2 regions of the Sphingobium sp. B10D7B genome follow, and region 2 is predicted to be linked to the other one. Evidence: predicted binding sites of a transcription regulator. Region 2 holds the regulator's gene; the other holds the start of a gene.

Region 1 (4,211 bases), 410 kb from region 2:
GCGCAGCAAAGGCTATGCGGTCGAGGATCGCTGGATCGAGACCCGCGCGCAGCAGGAAGCATTCAAGGCCGAGCACTATGTCACCACCACGCCGCAGGTGTTCATCGATGGTCAGCGGATCGGCGGCCATGATGACCTGCGCCGCTTCCTCGGTCTGACCGTCAAAGACCCGAACGCGACGAGTTACACGCCTGTTCTGGTCGTCTTCGCCGTCGCGGCGCTGATTGCGCTCGCCATCGATCTGTTGACGGCCGCGCCGCTGCTCAGCCTGCTCACCCTCGAGCGCTTCATCTCCGTGACGATGATCCTGCTGGCGATGCTCAAGCTGCAGGATGTGGATCGGTTCGCGACCATGTTCCTGGGCTATGATCTGTTGGCCCGCAAATGGGTGCCCTATGCCTCAATCTATCCGTTCGCCCAATTGGGCGCCGGCGTGCTGATGCTCGCGGGGGCCCTGCCCTGGCTCTCGGTACCAGTCGCCGCGTTCATCGGCGGCATCGGCGCGGTCTCGACCTATAAGGCCGTCTATGTGGAAAAACGCAGCCTCAAATGTGCCTGCGTCGGCGGCGGGACCAATGTGCCGCTCGGCTTCGTCTCGCTGACCGAAGACCTGTTCATGGTCGCCATGGCCCTGTGGATGGGCCTCAATGCCTGGGTGCTTCCCGGCGCGCCGATGTAAAGGCGCGGATGCCGGGCGCCGCTGATGAGCGCCCGGCCCGAAACGTCTCTTACTTGCCGCGCTTCTTGCGGTGGCTCTCCAGATCGAGAACGTCGTTCTCAAGGCCCTCGGGCAGCAGGCCCAGGCGGCGCGCGACTTCCTGATAGGCCTCGACCTCACCGCCCAGATCGCGGCGGAAGCGGTCCTTATCCAGCTTCTCGTTAGTGGCCATATCCCACAAGCGGCAGCCATCGGGGCTGATCTCGTCGGCCAGAATGATGCGCGAGAAATCGCCATCCCAGATGCGGCCGAATTCCAGCTTGAAGTCGACCAGGCGGATGCCGATGCCGGCGAACAAGCCGCTCATGAAGTCGTTTACGCGGATCGCCATGTCGGCGATGTCGTGCATCTCTTCCTGGCTCGCCCAGCCGAAGCAGGCGATATGCTCTTCGGTGATCAGCGGATCGCCGAGCGCATCATCCTTGTAATAATATTCGATGAGCGTGCGGGGGAGCTGCGTGCCCTCCTCGATGCCCAGCCGGGTGGAGAGCGAACCAGCGGCGACATTGCGCACCACGACCTCGATCGGCACGATCTCCACCTGACGAATGAGCTGCTCGCGCATGTTCAGCCGCTTGATGAAGTGGGTGGGCACGCCGATGTTCGCGAGCAGCGTGAAGACATGCTCGGAAATCCGATTGTTCAGCACGCCCTTGCCGGAGATCGTCCCCTTCTTCTGCGCGTTGAAGGCGGTCGCATCGTCCTTGAAATACTGGATCAGCGTGCCGGGCTCGGGACCTTCATAAAGGATCTTCGCCTTGCCCTCATAAATCTGGCGACGACGGGACATGTGCGGGTGCCTACTCATCAGTTGTAAAAATCAAGGCCCCGGCGGCGCGAATCAGCGAGGATCAGCGGACACCGGGGCTCTTCCCAAGCGCATAGCGCAAGGCACATGGCAGTGCAATTTTCAGACGAACCGAGCCACGTTGGCCTGCTCGGTGCTTGCCGCCCCAGTCGTAAGAACATATAAAGAACAAATGAAACAGGAGACGATCACGGACCGCTTGGCGATCCTTGCCGACGCCGCGAAATATGATGCCTCCTGCGCATCGTCTGGCACGGCTAAGCGCAACAGTCGCGACGGCAAGGGGATCGGCTCGACCGAAGGCATGGGCATCTGCCATGCTTATGCGCCAGACGGGCGCTGCATCTCGCTCCTCAAGATTCTGCTGACCAATCATTGCATTTTCGACTGCCATTATTGCGTCAATCGCAAGAGCTCGAATGTGCGGCGCGCGCGCTTCACGGCCCAGGAAGTGGTCGAGCTGACGCTCAACTTCTACCGGCGCAATTATATCGAGGGCCTGTTCCTCTCCTCCGGCATCATCAAGTCTGCCGACCACACGATGGAGCAGTTGATCGAGGTCGCGCGCGCGTTGCGGGAGGATCATGGCTTCAAAGGTTATATCCACCTCAAGACCATTCCCGAGGCCGATCGCATGTTGGTCGAACAGGCCGGTCGCTGGGCCGATCGCGTCTCGATCAATGTCGAACTGCCGACCGAGCGCGGTCTGACCGATTTGGCGCCCGACAAGAATGGCGGGCAGATCGAAGGCGCGATGGCGCGGCTCGGTTCGGCCATGGTCGAGGCGAAGGATGCGCGCAAACGCTTTAAACATGCGCCGATGTTCGCGCCCGCCGGCCAATCTACCCAGATGATCGTCGGCGCGGACGGCGCCAGCGACACACAGATCATCGGCCGGGCCAGCGAATTATACGACCGCCATCGCCTGCGCCGTGTCTATTACTCCGCCTTTAGCCCGATCCCCGATGCCAGCGCCGTCCTGCCGCTCAAGCGACCGCCACTGATGCGCGAGCATCGGCTTTATCAGTCCGACTGGCTGATCCGCTTCTACGGATTTTCGACCAGCGAGGTGCAGACCGCGACCGACGATGACGGCATGCTGGCGCTCGACATCGATCCTAAATTGGCTTGGGCCTTGCGGCACCGGCAGGATTTTCCGGTCGACATCAATCTGGCCTCGCGAGAAAAGCTCCTGCGCGTGCCGGGACTGGGCACGCGGGCGGTGGCTGCCATCCTCCAAGCCCGCCGCCATCATCGTCTCCGGCTGGATGATCTCGCCCGGCTCACTCGCACGGTCACCAAGTTGCGGCCGTTCATCGTCACGGCCGACTGGCGCCCGACTGGCTTGATCGACACGGCAAACCTGCGCGCCCGACTGGCTCCGCCGCCTCGCCAGATGGAACTGTTCGGGTGAGGCCGGCCCCGCTCCAAGATCAGCCGGCGCTGTTCAATGCCGAGCTGGATGACGCCCACGATTTCGACACATGGCGTGATCTGGCCCGCGCCCTGGTCTCGCAGGGCGTCGCTCCGGAGCATATCCGCTGGTCAGCGGCATTGGACGGCGCGCGGGATTTGTTCGGGTCCAAAGATACGCCCGAGCCGGCTCGATCACCCCGCCCGGTCACGGCCAACAAGCGCTTCATCGAGTTGGCCCGCAAGGTGATCCTGCACAGCTCGGATACACGGTTGGCGCTGCTCTATCGCCTGCTGTGGCGCCTGCAAAGCGACGCGCACCTGCTTGAAAAGATGAGCGACGCTGATGTGTACGCCCTGACGCAGTTGGAGCGGCAGGTGCGCCGCGACATTCACAAGATGCGCGCGTTCGTGCGGTTCCGGCTGGCCCACGATCCCGACGGAACGGACCGCTACGTCGCGTGGTTCGAGCCGGATCATGCCATCGTGCGCGCCAATGCCCCGTTTTTCCTCAATCGGTTCGCGAGTCAGCGCTGGTCCATCCTGACGCCCGATCTCAGCCTGCACTGGGATGGCGCCCAGCTTGCGGAGGGGCCGGGCGCCGACGCCCGGGATGCCCCCGGCGAAGACGAGATCGAAGGGCTTTGGCAGCGTTATTATGCCTCCATCTTCAACCCCGCGCGGCTCAAGGTGGCGATGATGGTGAAGGAAATGCCTCGACGCTACTGGAAGAACCTGCCGGAAGCCGCCTTGATCCCTGCGTTGATTGCCGGCGCGCAGGCCCGCGAGGCTCAGATGGTCGATCAGGGCGCCGATCCCTTCCAGCGCCCGCCCCCGACGTCCCTCGGTGAGATTGCCGAGGGCATCTCGACCTGTACCGCCTGCCCGATCGGATGCAACGGCACACGCGCTGTCGCCGGCGAAGGCCCCGGCAACGCGCGGCTGATGATCGTGGGCGAGCAGCCCGGCGATTTTGAAGAGCAGCAGGGCCGGCCTTTTGTCGGCCCGGCGGGGCAGTTGCTCGACGGGCATCTGGAGACAGCCGGGTTCGACCGCGCCGAAATCCGGTTGACCAATGCCGTCAAACATTTCAAATTCGAGCAACGCGGCAAGCGTCGTCTCCACCAAAACCCGACCGCGGGGGAGATCGACCATTGCCGCTGGTGGCTCGATGCCGAAAGACGGATCGTTCAACCAACGATCGTGCTGGCCTTGGGCGCCAGCGCCGGGCGCGCCCTGCTAGGCCGGACACCCAGCATCGCCAAGGAGCGC
Region 2 (4,211 bases):
CGCGCGGTTGCCGGGACCGGAAGGGACGATCGCGATCACGCTCGCCACGGGCAATCAGAACTGGATCAGTGAGGCGGATGCGGACGCGATGCGGCGCAGCGGGCTTGCCCATCTGCTCTCGATCAGTGGCTTGCACGTCTCCGCGCTGATCGGCGGCGTGATTCTCATCATGGTCAGTCTGCTTGCGCTTTCGCCGACCCTTGCGCTGCGCTGGCCGGTGCTGATGATCGCCGCCTGCGTGGGCGGCGCGGCGGGCATCGGCTACACTGTGTTCACCGGGGCGCAGGTGCCGACGATCCGCTCGTGCATTGCCGCTCTGCTGGTAATCGCGGGCATGGCTCTGGGCCGTGAGGCCATCGGGCTGCGCTTGATCGCGACCGGCGCGCTGATCGTGATGATCTTTTGGCCCGAGGCTGTCATCGGCCCCAGCTTCCAGATGAGCTTCGTTGCCGTGACCGCGATTGTGGCGCTTTACGAATATCCCCCCGCACGGCGGCTGTTCGAGCGACGCGATGAAGGGCGGATAAAGCGCTGGACCCGCAGCCTCGGCGCCTTGCTGGCGACAGGTTTGCTGGTGGAGCTGGTGCTGACGCCGATTGCCTTCGCTCATTTTCATCGCTCGGGCCTGCTTGGCGCGGCGGCCAATATGATCGCCATTCCACTCACAAGCTTCGTGGTGATGCCGGCTGAGGTGCTCGCGCTGGTGCTCGACGCTGTGGGGCTGGGGGCGCCCGTGTGGTGGGTGGTCGGCGTGGCGCTCAAGTTCCTTCTGTGGATCGCGCATAGTGTCGCCAGTCAGCCCTTTGCCACGCTGTCGCTGCCCGTCTCCAGCGGACTGGCCTTTGCGCTCGCCATGATCGGCCTCTTGTGGCTGATGCTTTGGCACACGGCGCTGCGATGGTGGGGCCTGCCTCTGGCGGCGCTCGGCTTTTTCCTGACATTTCTGGCACCGTCCGCCGATGTGCTGGTCACCGCCGATGGTCATCATGTGGCGGTGCGTCTGGGCGACGGGCGGATGGCGCTGTTGCGGGACCGGAGCGGGGATTATGTTCGTACCACTTTGGCCGAGGCCAGCGCCTATGACGGTGAGTTTGCGTCCCTGACGCAGGCGCCGGACACGCGATGCACGCGGGACATGTGCGCGATGACATTGCCGGGCCGTACCGGCCAGCCGCCGGTTCACCTGCTGATCAGTCGCTCGCGCCTGCTGGTTCCCTATCCCGAGTTGGTGGCCGCCTGCGCACAGGCTGATCTTGTGATTGCTGACCGACGCCTGCCGCCCGGATGTGTGCCGCGCTGGGCAAAGCTGGATCGGCCCGCACTGAGTGCCATGGGGGGCGCACTGGTCCTGCTGGACAGCCGGGAGATCGTGCCGGGCCACGACCCGCGCAGTCGCCATCCCTGGATAGCGGGCACCGGCTCGCGCTAGAGCCAGCGTCCCAAACCGCCCGTCTCAGTTATAGCGCCGCAATAGCCCTGCGAGCCGACCCTGAATGCGCACCTGCCGCGCCTCATAGGTTTGCGGCTCATGATCGCGATTGGCGGGGTCGAGCCTCACCTTGCGGCCGTCATGATGGAAATATTTGAGCGTCGCTTCATTCTCGTCGATGAGGGCAACGACGATCTGGCCATCGCGCGCCGTCTCGGTCCGTTGGATCAGCGCGAAGTCACCGTCGAAAATCCCTGCTTCGATCATCGAGTCACCGGAGACTTCCAGCGCGTAATGATCGCCGGCGCCCAGCAACGCGGCCGGGACCGGCAGCATGGTGTCGCTCTCCATCGCCTCGATGGGAAGACCGGCAGCGATGCGCCCATGCAGCGGAATTTCGATCACGTCATTGGCGGCGATAGGGATCGTCCGCGCCGGCGCGGTGGGCGCCTTGCGCAGCGGGGTCACGTTGGTGGCCGCCGCCGGCTCTTCCGTCCGCTCTGCCACGGGCATACCATCCGGCAGTTTGAGGATTTCGAGCGCCCGCGCGCGATTGGGCAGCCTGCGGATGAAGCCGCGCTCTTCCAGCGCGCTGATCAGCCGGTGGATGCCGGACTTCGACTTGAGGTCCAGCGCCTCCTTCATCTCCTCGAAACTGGGCGAGACGCCACCCTGATCGAGATGCTGCTTGATGTAGCTGAGCAGTTGCTGTTGCTTGGCGGTCAACATGAGTGGTTCCCCAATATGGAACGGACGGAGAACGTTTAGGAAACGAATCGAGCCACGTCAACACGGATCGGCCGAATATCTCGCGTTTCGGTGGGCGGGCGCTCCAGCCTTGCGCTAGCGAGCGATCAGGTCAGGATGTGCTGATCGGGCGCGATGGGCGCGGGGAGATCAGTCGCGCCGAGGCGGGCGAGCATTTCGCGTTCCACCGTCCGCGTCATAGCATCGAGCGGCAAATCGTTGGGATCATAGCCGAACGGGTCTTCCAGCTGATCGCCCAAGGCGTCCAGCCCGAAGAAGGTGTAGCTCGCCACCAGCACCGGAATGAGGGCCCACCAGCCCAGCGAACCAGCCAGGGCGAAAGGCAGCAACAGGCAGAAGACGTAGGTCGTGCGGTGGAGAATGAGCGAATAGGTGAACGGTACCGGCGTGCTGGCGATCCGCTCGCAGGCCGCCTGCACATCGCTGAGCGCCTTGAGCTGCCCCTCGATGAGCGAGTGGTGGATGGGATTGATCTTTTCATCTGCGGAGAGGCGCAAGCAGTGCGCGCCCATCTCGTAGAGCACGGTGTCGGTAGGGTTCGGGGAGGTGCGCCAAGGCCCATCCTTTACCCACCTGCCGATCGCGGCCGCCTCGTCATGCTGGCGCAGGCGGGCAGCAAGACCGTTGGTGAAGCCGCAGATGCCGCGGAGCAGCGGGGTGCGTTCCTCCTCAGGCAGCGAGGAGGTGAGTCGCGCGAAGGAGCGGCTCGCGATGATCAGCGCGCCCCATTGCTTGCGACCCTCCCACCAGCGATCATAACAGGCGCTGTTGCGGAAGCTCATGAAGATGGAGAGCGACAGGCCGATCAGCGCGAATGGAATGCCGCTGATCTGCGCGAACAGCCCGGGCCAGGCGCGCGCCGCGAGAATGGCCGCCACGCTGGCCACGGCGATGCCCGCCAGCCGATGCTGGATATGCGGCATGATCGTGCCGCGATAGGCGAACAGCACTTCGAGCAAGCCAAGGCGGTTGCGAACGATCACGGGCGGACATCTCCTGCCAGGGCACGCGGCCACCGGACATGGGCCGGGCACCGGGCGCGCTCGCCATGCGGAGGATGCGCGCGCAGATCAAGGATTAAGTGGCCGCAAGGGGAAGCGCGCAATGGGCGCTGAGGGAACCGGCGGAGATAAGAGCGGTTCAGCTCGAGAGACGATCACCACAAGAGGACCGTGCCATGCCCCTCAAGCTCGAAGGTTCCTGTCGATGCGGCGCCGTGCGCTTGTCCGTCGACAGCCACGCGCCGGTGCCATTCCTGCGCTGTTATTGCTCGATCTGCCGCAAGACCGCCGGCGGTGGCGGCTATGCCATCAATCTCCACGCCGACAAGCGCACGCTCAAGGTGCAAGGCGAGACCGCCATCTATCACGCTACGCTGGACGATGGTGAAGGCAGCTGCCAGGTCAGCACCGGCGAGCGGCACTTCTGCCCGTCCTGCGCGAGCGCGCTCTGGGTGTTCAGCCCGGAGTATCCTGACCTGCTCCACCCTTTCGCTTCCGCGATCGACAGCGATTTGCCCAAGGCGCCGTCGCTCGTGCACATGATGCTCGGATCAAAGGCGAATTGGGTCGAACCGCAGATCGGGCGGAACGACCAGTGCTTCGACGGCTATCCAGACGAGGGGCTGGAAGACTGGCACCGGGCGCATGGGCTATGGATTGAATAGGACGACGTCCCCTTATACGGCCGCGCTCTAAAGGCGGACGGCCCAAGTTAACGTGCTGGCCAACGCCTGCGCGGCTCCTGGCTGGAGAGCGCAACGGTGTTCTCGTCTTTCTCTTCAATGTTGATTATGTGCTTCGCCGAAAAGGGCAGCTCGGTGCCCAGCCAAAACTCATCATTTTCGGCAATGGAGCTTGGTTCGTTGTCAAGTACGCCAAGATACCCGTCCGCTGTGCGCTCTCTGACGAGAACCCACATCCGCTCCACCGCGACATTCTCATCAGCATCTTCGACGCTAATCCGAAAGATCAGCTTGGCTAGGTCTCCGGGCTCAAGGTTTTCTCGTTTTTGG

The links. The regulator LexA, encoded in region 2, represses DNA repair genes until DNA is damaged. The targets are predictions, from matches to a motif close to GTTCCNCNCTTGTTCT.
Region 1: the regulator LexA is predicted to act here: its motif matches at 1,681-1,696, upstream of M2331_RS10825 (putative DNA modification/repair radical SAM protein).

What each region holds. Positions count from the first base shown of each region.
Region 1 covers NZ_JAOQOQ010000001.1:2,270,535-2,274,745, forward strand. The annotation lists gene M2331_RS10815 (MauE/DoxX family redox-associated membrane protein) at 1-679, shown strand, start outside; gene purC (phosphoribosylaminoimidazolesuccinocarboxamide synthase) at 729-1,508, opposite strand; gene M2331_RS10825 (putative DNA modification/repair radical SAM protein) at 1,699-2,940, shown strand; gene M2331_RS10830 (UdgX family uracil-DNA binding protein) at 2,937-4,211, shown strand, end outside.
Region 2 covers NZ_JAOQOQ010000001.1:1,856,060-1,860,270, reverse strand. The annotation lists gene M2331_RS08845 (ComEC/Rec2 family competence protein) at 1-1,429, shown strand, start outside; gene lexA (transcriptional repressor LexA) at 1,454-2,158, opposite strand; gene M2331_RS08835 (bestrophin family protein) at 2,284-3,180, opposite strand; gene M2331_RS08830 (GFA family protein) at 3,375-3,863, shown strand; gene M2331_RS08825 (hypothetical protein) at 3,911-4,211, opposite strand, start outside.